DNA from 2 places in the Rhodococcus artemisiae genome. Region 1 is predicted to be linked to the other one. Evidence: riboswitches for the same ligand, from Rfam matches in the RefSeq annotation. Region 1 holds a riboswitch; the other holds the start of a gene.
What was found. A riboswitch is a leader RNA that binds a small molecule or an ion and turns the genes downstream of it on or off. The one in region 1 is predicted to bind cobalamin.
Positions count from the first base shown of each region.

Region 2: linked by a shared signal. The riboswitch ahead of Q7514_RS00675 (ABC transporter substrate-binding protein) and the one ahead of Q7514_RS26170 (VWA domain-containing protein) in region 1 are both predicted to bind cobalamin.

Region 1 covers NZ_JAUTXY010000015.1:169,235-173,410, forward strand. Annotated here, with positions in the region: gene Q7514_RS26160 (cobalt-precorrin-4/precorrin-4 C(11)-methyltransferase) at 1-618, opposite strand, end outside; gene cbiE (precorrin-6y C5,15-methyltransferase (decarboxylating) subunit CbiE) at 615-1,814, opposite strand; cobalamin riboswitch at 1,871-2,062, shown strand; gene Q7514_RS26170 (VWA domain-containing protein) at 2,097-3,992, shown strand; gene cobO (cob(I)yrinic acid a,c-diamide adenosyltransferase) at 3,992-4,176, shown strand, end outside.
Region 2 covers NZ_JAUTXY010000001.1:130,836-135,011, reverse strand. Annotated here, with positions in the region: gene Q7514_RS00685 (hypothetical protein) at 1-322, opposite strand, end outside; gene Q7514_RS00680 (class I SAM-dependent methyltransferase) at 567-1,334, opposite strand; gene Q7514_RS00675 (ABC transporter substrate-binding protein) at 1,331-2,167, opposite strand; cobalamin riboswitch at 2,402-2,531, opposite strand; gene Q7514_RS00670 (GTP-binding protein) at 2,650-3,615, opposite strand; gene ykgO (type B 50S ribosomal protein L36) at 3,687-3,809, shown strand; gene Q7514_RS00660 (MFS transporter) at 4,156-4,176, opposite strand, start outside.

The DNA of each region.
Region 1 (4,176 bases):
GGCGAGTGTGCCGCGCAGCACGATCTGATTCGGGCGCGACGCGAACGCCACCACCGCCGCCGGACAGTCCGAGCCGTAGGTCTCGGAGAGTTCGGCGGCGAGCACGCGTATCCGGGTGATGGCCAGGTGCAGCACCAGGCTCGCCTCGAGACCCGCGACGCGCGCGAGCGCTTCGGTGTCGGGCATCGAGGTCGACCGCGCTTGCGTGCGCGTGAGGACGACAGTCTGAACGAGTTCCGGCACGGTCAGCTCTGTACCGAGCGTCGCTGCGGCAGCAGCGTAGGCGGGGACCCCCGGCGTCACGTCCCACGCAACGCCTTCGGCGTCGAGGCGCCGGGTCTGTTCGGTCAGCGCCGAATACAGCGACGGGTCGCCGGAGCACAACCGCACCGCGTCGAGTCCGCGACGATCGGCGTCGACGAGGTGTGCAGTGATCTGATCGAGGTCGAGATGCTGGGTGTCGATCAGTTCGGCGTCGCCCTTGCAGTGCTCGAGGATCTCGGCGTCGAGATACGTCCCCGCGTAGAGCACGACCGGGGCTGCGCGGAGCAGATCGACTGCCCGCAGCGTCAACAGATCTGCGGCACCAGGGCCGGATCCCACGAAATGTACTGTCATTTTTCGCCTTTCGTGACACTCCACTGCACAACCGGTCGCAGCGACTGCCACCCGGTGAATGTTCCGATCGATGAGGCCTGTTCGACGGACAACCGCGACAGTTCGCCTCCACATTTCTTCCACCACTGCACCAGCACGGCCTCTGTCTCCAGGGTCACCGCATGCACGACGAGACGACCACCCGGCCGCAACGCATGCCAGCAGGCCTCGAGTACTCCGTCCCTGCTTCCACCACCTCCGACGAAGATCGCGTCGGGGACGTCGAGCCCGGCCAGCGCGTCGGGCGCACCACCGGTCACGACCCGCAGCGACGGCACACCCAGGCGGGCGGCGTTGCGCGCGATCGCGTCGCCGCGCATCCGGTCCTTCTCTATCGCGATGGCACGGCAACGCGGATCGGTGCGGGCCCACTCGATCCCGACGGATCCGGCACCGGCTCCCACGTCCCACAACAGTTCCCCCGGTCGCGGCGCAAGTGCACACACCGCGGCAGCCCGGATCGGTCGCTTGCTGAGCTGACCGTCGTTCTCGAAGAATTCGTCCGGGAGTCCGGGTGTCGTGGACAGCCCCTCCGCCCCGACGCACTCGATGCACAGGAGACCGAGCTGCGGACCCGCGGTGTCCACGAGATCACCTGCGGTGCTGGCGATTCGGTCTTCGTCAGCCCCCAGGTTGCCGAGCACCGTCACTGCCGCATCGGCGAATCCCTCCCCCACGAGCAGCCGCGCGATCTCCGGAAGGCTCGACGAGTTCGAGGTCAGGACGATCAGCCGGCGACCTCGACTCAGGTAACGGCGCAGCGCGTCGACGTCGCGGCCGACGAGGGTGACGGTGTCGCATTCCTCGGCCGACCACCCCATGCGGGCCCGGGCGAGTGCCACGGACGACACGGCGGGGATCACCTCGACTGCGTCCCTGCCCAGACGACGGATGAGGGTCGAGCCGATACCCGATACCAAGGGGTCGCCGGAGGCAAGCGCCACGACCCTGCCGGGGTGCCGGGCCAGCAGGTCGTCGAGACTGCTGAGCAGCGGGGACGGCCACTGCTCGCGGGCCGCGTCGGTCGGCGGGATCATCGCGAGGTGCCGCTCGCCGCCGAGCAGGACGTCGGCAGCGAGCACGTGCTCGCGGCCGGTCGCCGACATGCTGCTCCAGCCGTCGGCGCCGATTCCGACGACGGTGATCCGTGAACCCATGGCCGTGAACGATAGCCCGTGGCCCGGGAGACGGGCGGGTGTGGATAGACTCGGCCGCGGCAAGACACATCGAAGGTGCCCTTCACAGGGATAATCGGGAAGCCGGTGAGAATCCGGCACAGGCCCGCTGCGGTGACCCGGGAGTCGTCGATCATGCGCGTGAGCGCAGCCACCGGAGAATTTCGGGAAGGCGATCGCACGACGCTCGACCGGGAAGTCCGAAGACCGGCCTTCGATCGGTTGCCGAAGTGGACATCCCAGCGGGAGCCTGTGGAGGTTGGAGTGCTCGTGTATCCGTTCAGCGCTGTCGTCGGTTCCGACGACCTGGCGCTGGCCCTGACCCTGTGCGCGGTGTCGCCGTCGATCGGCGGTGTGCTGGTGCGCGGTGAGAAGGGCACCGCCAAATCGACGATGGTGCGGGCGCAAGCGGGGCTGTTGCCGCAGGTCGCAGAAGTCGACGGCTGCCGGTTCGCTTGCGACCCGTCCTCCCCCGATCCGCGCTGCCCCGACGGTCCGCATCCGGCCGACGCGCCGTCGCACATCCGGCCCGCACGGCTCGTCGAGTTCCCCGTCGGCGCGAGCGAGGATCGCGTCACCGGATCGCTGCACCTCGGCAAGGCACTGTCGGCTCGCACCGCCGAGTACGAGCCGGGCCTGCTCGCGCTCGCACACCGCGGCGTGCTGTACGTCGACGAGGTGAACCTGCTGCACGACCACCTCGTCGACCTGCTGCTCGACGCCGCCGCCATGGGGCGGTCGACGGTGGAGCGAGACGGCGTGTCCGTGAGTCACGCCGCGACGTTCGTGCTGGTGGGAACCATGAACCCCGAGGAGGGTGAGCTCCGTCCTCAACTCCTCGACCGGTTCGGGCTCGCCGTCGACGTCGCAGCGCCCCGCGACCCGCAGTTGCGCGTCGAGATCGTGCGCCGCCGCCTGGCATTCGACGCAGACCCCGACTCGTTCGTCGCGCAGTGGTCCGCGGCCGAGCAGGATTTGTCCCGGCGGATCGCATCGGCGCGCGAACGCGTGTCGACGGTGCGCCTGGGCGACGACGCTCTGGTGTCGATAGCCGAGATCTGCGCGGCGTTCGACGTCGACGGCATGCGCGCCGATCTCGTCACCGCCAAGACCGCGGTCGCGCACGCGGCATGGGCCGGTCGTGACGACGTGACCCGCGAGGACGTTGCGGTCGCCGCGAAGCTCGCGCTGCCGCATCGGCGGCGCCGCAACCCGTTCGACAACCCCGATACCGATGATGATCTGCTCGACGAATTGCTGAATCGGCCCGATTCGCAGCCTGATCCCGACCTGGATCCCGACGACGACCCCGACGGTGGCGGCGCGCCCGACCCGGAAGACTCCCCTGCCGACCCACCGTCCGGCTCGAACACAAGCGTTCCGAACTCGGTGGATGCGCCGGCCGATCCGTACCGGACACGACTGTTCTCCGTCGACCGCACCGGGCGTGGTGTCGCGGGCAGGCGCTCGAAGGCGGCCACCACCATCGGGCGCACCGTCGGCGACCGCGCCGGCGACACCGGCGCGGTCCACCTCCCCGCGACGATCCGTGCCAGCGCACTGACCTCACGCGGCTGGGACGTGCGACGCAAGGTCGTCGAGGGCCGGGAAGCGAACCTCGTGTTGCTGTGCGTCGACGCATCCGGGTCAATGGCCGCCAAGCAGCGGATGACACAGGTCAAGACAGCGATCCTGTCGCTGCTGCTCGATGCGTACCGCCGCCGCGACACGGTCGGGCTCGTGACCTTCCGCGGCGACAGCGCGACCGTCGCGCTGCCCCCGACCAACTCCGTCGATGTCGCGGCAGCTCGTCTGCGGGAACTCCCGGCCGGGGGGCGCACTCCGCTCGCCGAAGGCCTTGCCGAGGCCGCCGAGACGATCCGGCGTCATCGGCTGCGCGATCCGGACAGGCGGGCGTTACTCGTCGTCGTCACCGACGGACGCGCCACCTCGGGCACCGACGCGGTCGCCCGTTCTCTCGAGGCCGCCGATGTCCTCCGGGCGCAGGGGGTCGCGGCGGTCGTCGTCGACTCCGAAACCGGTCGCTTCCGGATGGGACTCGCGGCGCAACTCGCCGACCGGCTCGGCGCCGAGTATGTACAAGTGGGCGAGGTTCACGCCGACGCCCTCACCTCGATCGTGCGTGGGAGAGCAGCCTGATGCCGAAGGGACAACCCGAGGTCGTACCGAACGACGGGCTCACCACCCGCCAGCGCCGCAATCGGCCGCTGCTGATGGTCAACACGGGCGACGGCAAGGGCAAGTCCACCGCGGCGTTCGGGTTGGCCCTGCGCGGTTGGAATCAGGGCTGGTCGGTGGCGGTGTTCCAGTTCGTGAAGTCGGC
Region 2 (4,176 bases), on a different contig from region 1:
GAGAGGTAGCGCGGTCGTGGGGATTCCAAGAATTCAGCAGGTCGACGATGTGCCGGCTGCAGGTGGCGTCACTCGAAAAGGGGAGGCCGAGTGCGTCGAACCCGTCGGGTTCGGTGTAGTCGGCTCGACTCCACCGGGAACCGTCGAAGCCGTAGACGAAGCCGATCCACTCACCGGTTCGACGCTGGCGTTCGATGTAGCGGGCCGCAGCATGTCTCCACCACGGCGGAACACCAGCGAACAGATCTGTTTCGCTGCGGTCGAAATAGTCGGCCGCGGCATCGAAGTAGGCTTCGGAGTATTCGTGGTCGTAACCGATCAAGACAGCTTCCGACCTGCTGTGCCAACGTAGATCTGCCCAGTTCCCGCCACCGTCGTCGAAATGCCAAGTCGCTCCACGCGCATAGCATCCTTCGGCCCATCGGCTTCCTCGAGCGGCCGATACGGCTGCGTAAGAAGCCCAGCGAGGACGCATCTCCTCCGGGGAGGGAATCGCGAGAGTATGCACGAGTCGTGATGGTACCGCCGCCGTCGTCGCCCCGGCCGAGCAGTCCGAGCGCGTCACGTCATCGGTGTGGTCGGACGACTCCGTAGACGACGTAATCGTCGAACAGTTGCCAGACGGTCCCCGACTCGGCGAACCCGGCCTGTCTCAACGCGGCAAGCTGGAATTGCACCGTGGTCGGGGGAGTGCCGTCCCGATTTGCGAATCGGCGCGTTCGTTCGTCATGCAGGTACCCGATGCGGGGGTGTGACCGCAGCAGGTCCCACCATTGATCCCACTCGTCCGCGCCCGCAGCGAAACCGAGGCGCTGGGTCGACCGATCGTGCTGTGCCGACCACTCCGTGATGTGCTGATCGATGCCGTCGAAGCGGAAGTGGTCACCGTTGAGAAACAGGCCACCCGGTCCGAGCATCGATTTGATCTGGGCGTACAGGCTCACCACCTGCTCGGGCTGCAGCCAGTGCAACGCGGTGGTCGAGACAAACGCCCGAGGTGAGGTATCGAGCTGTTCGGCCACCCGATTCGACCACTGTGGATCGGTGAGGTCGGCGTCGACGTAACGCACGCGATGTCCGTAGTCGTCGAGGTACTCGCGGGCGAGTTCGAGCAGCATCGGATCGTAGTCGACCGCGACGACACGCGATTGTGGGAACCGGTCCAAGATCCGCGCGGTCAACGAGCCCGGACCACAGGCGAGGTCGACTGCGGTGAACTCGCCTCCTGTCGCGAGCTCGAGCGTGTCGAGAATCGCCGTGAACCGCCCCTCCCGGTCGGCGATATAGGCGGCCTGCTGGCTGTCCCAGCGCTCGACCAATTCATCGGGTGTCATTGCGCCACACCCAGTTCGCGAAGGTCTGTGGCGAGCTGCTCGATTCCTCCGATGTTGCGGATCGACGGGTCCATGGTGGTGCCTTCGAGGATGATGTAGCGCTTGTTCTGCACCGCGGTCAGACGACTGGCCACCGGATCCGCTTCGAGGAACCTGATCTTCTCCTCGGCGCTGTCGCCGTCACTGCCACGGGTGAGGTCGGCCAAGACGAGGACGGTGGGGTCACGATCCAGGATGCTCTCCCATCCCACCTCGGGCCACAATTGTCGACTGTCGCCGAACGCGTTCTGCGCCCCGACCTCGCGCGTCATGATTCCCGGAGCACCGCAGCAGCCGGCAATGTACGGACTGGCAGTTCCCGCATACCACCATGCGAGTGTCACCTCGGAGGCGTCGATACTTCCAGCAGCCGTCGTTGCCCGGCCACGCAGATCGCCGACCAGGTCATCGCCGCGTTCGCGGACATCGAACAGCGTGGATACGTCCACGATCTCGGAGTACAGATCGTCGAGAGTGAGCTCGGAATCCTGCACGGCGTCCTGCCCGGTGCATTCGCTCGGAGACTGATACGTCGAGATTCCCATTTCAGTGAACCGGTCGCGATCCGCGATTCCCTCATCGGTGAATGTGTAGTCGAAAGTGGTGTAGACGAAATCCGGCTCACGATCCAGCACCGATTCGAACGAGGGGAATTCCGTGTCGAACGCGTACACCTCGGAGGCCGCAGGTTCGAGCTCCGGCAGAAGCCGGTCGTCACCGAGTGCGACCCCGGATAGCCGATCTGCCAGCCCGAGACTGAGCAGCAACTCGACGGCGGGCTGGTTGACGGCCACTGCCCGCTCGATGGGACCGCTGGGTGAAACCGTGATCCCGCAGTTGATCACACCGCGAGCGTCTACGGTATCGTCCGGGTCGTCGCTATCGGTAGAAGTGCCACACCCGGCCGCGCCCAACACCATCACGGTCGCCGCGGCGACCACAGACTTCCGAATTCTTCGGTGCATTACCCATCGAGCTTCCCGTAGCCACTGCACGCGAGCGGACCACACGTCATTACCGGGCACGGCGAGCCGCCACCGGTCCAGCAGGGTATCGGGCTCGGGGTTGTTCGCCCCTCACCGTTGCGCGTCAGCTCCGGATTCCCACCGGATTCCACCTGACCCCATTGTCGGGGCTACCTGGCGTGACGAATCTAGCAAAGAAGGCCATACATCCCAATTGGACCCGTCTGCCGGTCCGATTCGTTCACCGACAGCGAATTCTCCGACGGCGGCTCCACGGGCTTCCGACGCCGCATGTCGCCCGGTACGAGTGTTCACCATCTGGGCAGGGGGTCGGGGATCTGGGTCCAGTTGTCGGGCCCGAGGAGGAATTCGTCGTCGTCGAGTGTGCACTCGTCCAACATCGTGATCGTGCGGGGGATGTCGAGATCGATGCCGAAGAACGCGATGTCCTGACCGAACGTCAGCGGTTCGGGGGAGTGGTCTTCGGTGCGGAGCCGGCCGAGTCCGATCTCTGTTCCACAGTGGTCCCACAGGATCGTCGTGTGTGGCCGGGATGCCAGCCGGCAGAAACCGGCCGAGCGGATCACCCGGCCGCCGGAATCGCAGTCGAACCCGCCACCGAGAATCGCGGCGAGTCGGTCGGGGTGGAATGGCCGGAAGTTCTGATACCGGAACGCCTGCACGCGGTCGTGCGCGACCCGCGGGGAAAATGCGTCGCCCAGCAGGTGGATCCAGCCGGGCCGGTTCAACGTCACCGCTGCGATATCGGTGGGGTGGCCAAGTGGGCCGAGTGGCGCTTGCGGACCGAGAAGGACAAGTGTGGCTGTGGGATTGAGGTGTCCGAGCAGAGCCACGAGTGGATGCAGGTCGGTGGGCTCCATCGAGCCCCATCCGGTCAGCACGAGCGTCGACGCGTGTTCGATGTGTGCCGCCAGCGTCACGGGTGACTCGGGTGCGCCGAGATGTGGCCGTCCGAGCAGGGTTCGGGCGGTGCTGTCGGCGTCGAGGGTGGTGATGACAGATGCCAGATCGGCTCGCATTTCCGAGTGGCGTCGCGCGGACTCGAATTCGGAGACGATGCGCTGCGCGTCGGTGTCGGGGCTGCACCGGACGAGGAGGTCGGGCGTGGCGGAGTTCGGCAGCGCCGGGCCCGCGGACAGGAGTGCGCTGCAGTCGATCATTCGGTTCGTGGCTGTACCGAGGGCTCGCTGGAATGCGTCGGTGGCGGCGTGCTGGGTGAAGAACAGGTGGACCTTCACGGGTTCGGTGGTGTTCATGGTTTCCGTCCTGTGCTGTGCACGTGTGAGATGCGTTAGTATAACGATAACCGTTGTCATTAGGAGGGTGTATGAAGGTCCGTTCGTCGCTGAAGTCGTTGAAGAACCAGCCGGGATCGCAGGTTGTCCGCCGCCGCGGGCGGGTCTACGTGATCAACAAGCAGAACCCGCGCTTCAAGGCGCGGCAGGGATAGCGGGCACAGTCGAATGCAGGTAAGTACGCCCACAAACCCGCCATGCATCGGTCCGGTGAGCCTGCCCGGCGGCAAGCAGAAAGGCCCCCACGCTTCGTCGGCGGTGTAAGCCGCTGCAGATCCTGCCATCGGAAACGGCTCATCAAGGGTTGCCTGCCGGGACACGGAACACAACCGGATTCCATTGCGCTGCTGCGGAGTGCGTTTCCGTTCTCATGCTCCGTCCGCGTTGGAGCGACCTCGTCATCGTCCTTGAACTGGGTTGGGTTCTTCGTCGCATCGACCAGTCGGACTTTTTCGTACGCTGAGCCCATTGTCGCCAGGGGCTTCCGTGCTCCCGGTTGAATCAGGTCCCGTTGGCTTGTTG